2 regions of the Mesobacillus jeotgali genome follow, and region 2 is predicted to be linked to the other one. Evidence: a T-box and tRNA genes for the amino acid it is inferred to sense, from the RefSeq annotation. Region 2 holds a T-box; the other holds one or more tRNA genes.
What was found. A T-box is a leader RNA that pairs with one kind of tRNA and senses whether it is charged. The one in region 2 lies ahead of metG (methionine--tRNA ligase), so its partner is inferred to be a tRNA-Met.
Positions count from the first base shown of each region.

Region 1 (3,477 bases), 2.1 Mb from region 2:
ATACAGACACTCAGCAGAAGCACTCTACCGCCGTGTTGCAAAGCAGAATTATCTTCAATCAATACATAGCGCGATAGATTTAAATAATTTCTTCTCACTTGAATATCAAATCCCAATAGGTGTTTATGACAGTGACAAGCTGTTGGGGAATGTAACGATTAAAATAGGAGAAGAAAACGAAGAATACACAGGTTTGAATGGAAGAACGAATAACCTGGCGAACCTGATGATCTCTGCTGATGAACAAGGACCATTCGGAAGTCCATTTGTTGATTCAGAAAGAACAGCCGTAACTGAAAAAACAACAAATGCTCTGCAGATCGTTTATTTAAGACCTTCAGCTTCCCCTGAAGGCAAGCAAAAAATGACCGAGTCTCTAATGAACATGTTTACCCAAATCCATGGCGGAGCGGGCACATATCGAATTTTAGGATGCTGAGGCATCCTACTTTCTTTTCGAGAAATATTTAAAGAAAAGATAATACTTTATATCATTCATTGTTATTTTCAAGTAGGTATGAGATTTTTAAGCGGAGAAATTCCGGCTATTGTAATATTTGAAGCGTATGAAGCTGAAATAAGCGGAGGTATTCCGGTTAACTGCTATAAATAAGACAAAATCCAACGACTTGAATGGAACACTGTGAAATCAACATTCAGTTTTTTACAAAGACAAAGAAAAGAAAAAACGCAGCATATCGTTTTCTGGAAACGACATACTGCGTTAGTCACGTATGTATGGAGCGGGTGATGGGAATCGAACCCACTACATCAGCTTGGAAGGCTGAGGTTTTACCAGTAAACTACACCCGCATACACATCTTTATGAAATAAAGAAAACAGGATCACCTGTTTATAATAAAAGTGGTACCGGTGGTCGGGGTCGAACCGACACTCCAGAAGGAACACGATTTTGAGTCGTGCGCGTCTGCCAATTCCGCCACACCGGCATATTAAATTGTCTTGCTGCCACTATAATCTAGTGGAGGCGGCAACCGGATTTGAACCGGTGAATAAAGGTTTTGCAGACCTTTGCCTTACCACTTGGCTATGCCGCCATATATTTTTGGAGCGGAAGACGGGATTCGAACCCGCGACCCCAACCTTGGCAAGGTTGTATTCTACCACTGAACTACTTCCGCAAAATGGCTGGGCTAGCTGGATTCGAACCAACGCATGACGGAGTCAAAGTCCGTTGCCTTACCGCTTGGCTATAGCCCAAAATATACTATTCATCTACTGATGAATTTGTGATTAAAATGGGGCGACTGATGGGAATCGAACCCACGAATGTCGGAACCACAATCCGATGCGTTAACCACTTCGCCACAATCGCCATAATAAAATTGGCAGGGGTAGTAGGAATCGAACCCACACCAAAGGTTTTGGAGACCTTCGTTCTACCTTTAAACTATACCCCTATATTAAGTGGTGGAGGGGGACGGATTCGAACCGCCGAACCCTGAGGGAGCGGATTTACAGTCCGCCGCGTTTAGCCACTTCGCTACCCCTCCACTATAACATTTTTTCTGATGTTAAAAAAGCCATTTTATTAAATTACCTAAATAACAAGGTATTACATAAATGGTGGCTCAGGACGGAATCGAACCGCCGACACAAGGATTTTCAGTCCTTTGCTCTACCGACTGAGCTACTGAGCCACAATGGCGGTCCCGACCGGGATCGAACCGGCGATCTCCTGCGTGACAGGCAGGCATGTTAACCGCTACACCACGGGACCAAAGTCTTTTCAAGTGATTAACTTGAAAATAACTTTATGATTGCGGGGGCAGGATTTGAACCTGCGACCTTCGGGTTATGAGCCCGACGAGCTACCGGACTGCTCCACCCCGCGACGGTAATAAAGAATATCGATTTGTGCATGCACCTTAAGAGCAATGACTGTCCCGATCTCAGGAAGTTTATTCAAGCTGCTGCTCAATCGGTACAACTCGCAGTTCATACAGTGAAGTAACGCTCGTTGCTCCACCCCGCGACGATATTAATTGAAGATTATTTTCACTTCGTGAAAAATCATGGTGGAGGATGACGGGATCGAACCGCCGACCCTCTGCTTGTAAGGCAGATGCTCTCCCAGCTGAGCTAATCCTCCGTTTGGTGACCCCTACGGGATTCGAACCCGTGTTACCGCCGTGAAAGGGCGGTGTCTTAACCGCTTGACCAAGGGGCCAGATATAAGTTTCTATGGCGGAGAGCAAGGGATTCGAACCCTTGAGACAGCGTTGACCGTCTACACGATTTCCAATCGTGCTCCTTCGACCTCTCGGACAGCTCTCCAAATTGGCTCCGCAGGTAGGATTCGAACCTACGACCGCTCGGTTAACAGCCGAGTGCTCTACCACTGAGCTACTGCGGAATAATGATTATTTCTCCGACTTGGATACGCGATCCATATCTTTGAAGATTGGATGAAAATGCATCCTGCCCGGCGGCGTCCTACTCTCACAGGGGGAAACCCCCAACTACCATCGGCGCTGAGAAGCTTAACTTCCGTGTTCGGTATGGGAACGGGTGTGACCTTCTCGCCATCGCCACCAGACATTTTTTAAAGACAATATCTATTATACTGTCTTTTATGCATTTTGCAAGAGAAAAATTAAGAAAGTTTTTCACTTAATGAAAAGCTTTTATTCCCTCAAAACTAGATAATGTTGTAAGAAGAAAACAAGAAGAACGAGTAATCATTTTGGTTAAGTCCTCGAACGATTAGTATCAGTCAGCTCCACACGTCACCGCGCTTCCACCTCTGACCTATCAACCTGATCATCTTTCAGGGTTCTTACTAGCTTGCGCTATGGGAAATCTCATCTTGAGGGGGGCTTCATGCTTAGATGCTTTCAGCACTTATCCCGTCCGCACATAGCTACCCAGCGATGCCTTTGGCAAGACAACTGGTACACCAGCGGTGCGTCCATCCCGGTCCTCTCGTACTAAGGACAGCTCCTCTCAAATTTCCTGCGCCCACGACGGATAGGGACCGAACTGTCTCACGACGTTCTGAACCCAGCTCGCGTACCGCTTTAATGGGCGAACAGCCCAACCCTTGGGACCGACTACAGCCCCAGGATGCGATGAGCCGACATCGAGGTGCCAAACCTCCCCGTCGATGTGGACTCTTGGGGGAGATAAGCCTGTTATCCCCGGGGTAGCTTTTATCCGTTGAGCGATGGCCCTTCCATGCGGAACCACCGGATCACTAAGCCCGACTTTCGTCCCTGCTCGACTTGTAGGTCTCGCAGTCAAGCTCCCTTGTGCCTTTACACTCTGCGAATGATTTCCAACCATTCTGAGGGAACCTTTGGGCGCCTCCGTTACTCTTTAGGAGGCGACCGCCCCAGTCAAACTGCCCACCTGACACTGTCTCCCGCCCCGATCAGGGGCGTGGGTTAGAATTTCAATACAGCCAGGGTAGTATCCCACCGACGCCTCCACCGAAGCTGGCGCTCCGGTTTCTCA
Region 1 covers NZ_CP109811.1:1,061,981-1,065,457, reverse strand. The annotation lists gene FOF60_RS05325 (B3/B4 domain-containing protein) at 1-439, shown strand, start outside; tRNA gene FOF60_RS05320 (tRNA-Gly) at 740-813, opposite strand; tRNA gene FOF60_RS05315 (tRNA-Leu) at 866-950, opposite strand; tRNA gene FOF60_RS05310 (tRNA-Cys) at 984-1,058, opposite strand; tRNA gene FOF60_RS05305 (tRNA-Gly) at 1,068-1,142, opposite strand; tRNA gene FOF60_RS05300 (tRNA-Gln) at 1,147-1,221, opposite strand; tRNA gene FOF60_RS05295 (tRNA-His) at 1,261-1,336, opposite strand; tRNA gene FOF60_RS05290 (tRNA-Trp) at 1,348-1,421, opposite strand; tRNA gene FOF60_RS05285 (tRNA-Tyr) at 1,430-1,514, opposite strand; tRNA gene FOF60_RS05280 (tRNA-Phe) at 1,586-1,661, opposite strand; tRNA gene FOF60_RS05275 (tRNA-Asp) at 1,666-1,741, opposite strand; tRNA gene FOF60_RS05270 (tRNA-Met) at 1,782-1,855, opposite strand; tRNA gene FOF60_RS05265 (tRNA-Val) at 2,038-2,113, opposite strand; tRNA gene FOF60_RS05260 (tRNA-Glu) at 2,117-2,191, opposite strand; tRNA gene FOF60_RS05255 (tRNA-Ser) at 2,207-2,298, opposite strand; tRNA gene FOF60_RS05250 (tRNA-Asn) at 2,303-2,377, opposite strand; rRNA gene rrf (5S ribosomal RNA) at 2,445-2,560, opposite strand; rRNA gene FOF60_RS05240 (23S ribosomal RNA) at 2,708-3,477, opposite strand, start outside.
Region 1: it encodes a tRNA-Met, which carries the amino acid that the T-box ahead of metG (methionine--tRNA ligase) is inferred to sense. The anticodon was not compared.

Region 2 (3,477 bases):
CGCTGGAGTAGACCCAAGTGTTTTCGAATCCGGTAAGTTTACTGCCACTAAAAACCGAATCACAAAAAGAGGATCCAGCAGGCTTCGTCACGCCTTATATATGGCTGTTCGTTGTGCTATACGTGACTGCCGGAAGAGCAAAACAAGCGATGAGATCATTCCTCGAAATAAGAAATTACGAGAGTTCTATGATAAGAAACGTGAAGAAGGAAAACCATTTAAAGTAGCTGTAATTGCTTGTGTAAATAAGCTCTTACATTGGATATTTGCCCTTTTAAAAAACAGAACTACTTTCCAAGATATAGTATAGAAACACCATCTTACTAAATAACGAAAAACCTTCCATTTCAGAGAATAAGAAGGTTATTGGTATACCCTTTTTTAGTATATCACGAGGGATTTCGAAATTTTAATGAAAAATATTGACAAACTATTAGCTGGTTTTGTTTAATAAGGAATTCAACAAAAAAGGTGACTAATCCTTCTTGGACCAATGCACCCCTTAGTTCAATAACTTAATGCTGCTACACTCATTATTGAGTAAATTATCAATATAAATGTAATTGTTATCCAAACCGTGTTTTTAGCAGTATTCTCACCTGTTCTTATTTTTTTTGCTATACTCACACAATTTAAAACAAAAACAATACAAATGATCGGCATTAAATTAAAAGCCACCCATTCCATCATTTTTAACCCTTCTTCAATACTCAAACGGCTTCATCCCCCTTTTAAAATATACCAATCTTAAACAAAACTGCATCGTTTCTTTAATAAGGAATTCAACAAAAAGGAGCTTTAACCCTTCTTGGATTAAAGCACCAGTAATACATAACATTTTCATTTGCTGCCTTTAAGAACATCGTTTAATTGTAATGGGGAAATTGTACCTTGGTGGAAGTATAATTGCCACCTACCATCAATTAATTTCCAAATAGAACTGCGAAGTGTATTCCGATTTCTTGTTTTATCACTTACAAAATAAGTAGCTAAAACTATTTCTGAAGATAAGGGATATATCTCATGATTATGTAGTGACATTTCAGTTAGCACAACTCCAGATTCGAGACATTCCTTTTTATCAAACATATAACCAGAACTACCTATTTCAAAGAAATCATCTGCAAGTATTTTATCTAGTTCTTCACGACTTTTACGAACTTCAAGTCCTGTATGCCTTTCTTCCAATTCTTTTATATGTTCCTTTAAGTTCACATCCATAACTCCAACTCCTATATTTTTTCACTTTAATTTCTACAGGCATCTTCAACTATCCTCCCCCGTTTGTTAAAGAACAAAAATAAAGTATCTCACGTTTATTTTAACATAAAATTCCATTATTCATTGTTATACTAATATTATATTAGATTGACCTTGATTGTTTTACCTAGAATAATGACTGTCATTTAAAACGCCAGTTTGATTTTTGTGAAGGCTATTTTCAAAAAAAATGATATTGACTTCCTGGAAAATTCTGAATAAAATACAGATTAATATCTTTGAAAAGCGATGAAGAGAAAAAGTAGAGTGCAACAGTTTTTTACAGAGAGCTTCGGCAGCTGAAAAGAAGCAAAGACAGACACTTGAAAAATGGTCTCCGAGCTCCGTCCTGAACATGCTTTTTAGCATAAGTAGGATACGGCGAGAATTGGCACTCGTTATCAATGTCACAGTATAAGATCGCGCGTCACATGCTCCGTACTTGATGAGGCAAATGGTGTGAACTGTTTGCGAAATAAGGTGGTAACACGTGGGATTCCAAACCTCGTCCTTAACTATTGCAGTTAAGGGCGGGGTTTTTTGTTTTTTCTAATTTCATAAGGAGGTCATTCAAATGAGTATTTTTATTGGAGGAGCATGGGCTTATGCTAATGGGTCGCTGCATCTAGGGCATATTTCGAGCCTGCTGCCAGGGGATATTTTAGCGAGATATTATCGCTTAAAAGGGGAAAAGGTTTTATATGTTTCAGGCAGTGACTGCAATGGAACTCCCATTGCAATCAGGGCTAAGCAAGAGGGCGTGTCATCAAAAGAAATTGCAGACAAGTTCCACCACGAGTTCAAAGAAAGTTTTACGAAACTGGGTTTCTCGTATGATATCTACACAAGAACCGATGCAGCACATCACCATAAGGTCGTTCAGGAATTGTTTTTGAAGCTGCTTGATAAAGGATTTATTTATAAGAAAGAGATTGAACAGACAGGACCAGCAATTTTTGCCTGATCGGTATGTTGAAGGAATTTGTCCAAAGTGCGGGGCGAACGCTCGAGGAGATCAATGCGATTATTGTTCAAGCGTGCTGGAACCGCTTGATTTGCTGGAGAAAAAGTGCAAAATATGCGGCAATCCGCCAACAATAAGAACAACCGAGCATTTTTACTTTGCATTAAGCTCACTCCAAAATTCTTTGGAGAATTATACAAAGAATGCTGAACAGAAACAGCTTTGGAGAGAGAACGCCATATCATTGACCAAGAGGTACTTACAAGAAGGCCTGCAGGATCGGGCAGTTTCCAGGGATTTGCCTAATGGGGTAAGTGTGCCGGTAAAAGGTTATGAGGATAAGAAAATTTATGTGTGGATCGAGGCGGTTTCGGGTTACTATACAGCAAGCAAGCTCTGGGCGGAAGAAACTGGACAGGATGACGCCCCTTTTTGGAATTCTGCTGCTAAGTCTTATTATGTACACGGGAAAGATAATATCCCGTTCCATTCGATCATTTGGCCTGGGATTCTCGAAGGCCTTGGAATCGAAGCACTTCCAACCCATATCATTTCTAATGAATATCTCACATTGGAAAAGAAACAATTGTCCACAAGCAGAAATTGGGCAGTTTGGGTGCCGAATATTATTGAAAAGTACGACCCTGATTCTATCCGCTACTTTCTGACCACCAATGCACCGGAAAGCAGGGATGCAGATTTTTCATGGAAGGAGTTCATCTACAGTCACAATAGTGAACTGTTGGGGGCTTATGGAAACTTGGTGAATCGGACCTTGAAATTCATACAGAAAACATTTGATGGTATTCTTCCGGAAAGGGAGATTAACATAGAAATAGCAGACAGGATTAATCTCCTATACGAAGAAACCGGACGATATATTGAAAGCGCCAATTTTAAAAAAGCTCTGGAAAAAGTGTTCGAACTAGTGAGATATTCAAACAAGTACTTCGATGAACAACAGCCATGGAACCAGGTTCGTGAAGATACTGAAGCATGTAAACAGACTCTCGCAGACTGTGCATATATCATCGGAAATCTGGCCAATATCCTGGCGCCATTCCTTCCTTTTTCAAGCGAAAAGGTTAAAGGTATGCTGCAAATAACGGATCACAGCTGGAAGCCTATATTAGTAAGTCCTCAAACCTTGACGAATGTAGATCCATTATTCGAACGTATAGACCCGGAAAGGATCGGCAAAGAACTGGAAGAGTTGAAGAGGTGTGAAAAGAATTTGATTTAATCAGCTTGTC
Region 2 covers NZ_CP109811.1:3,771,853-3,775,329, reverse strand. The annotation lists partial or broken gene FOF60_RS19320 (IS110 family transposase) at 1-310, shown strand, start outside; gene FOF60_RS19315 (hypothetical protein) at 508-714, opposite strand; gene FOF60_RS19310 (nuclear transport factor 2 family protein) at 841-1,221, opposite strand; T-box leader at 1,501-1,776, shown strand; partial or broken gene metG (methionine--tRNA ligase) at 1,835-3,467, shown strand.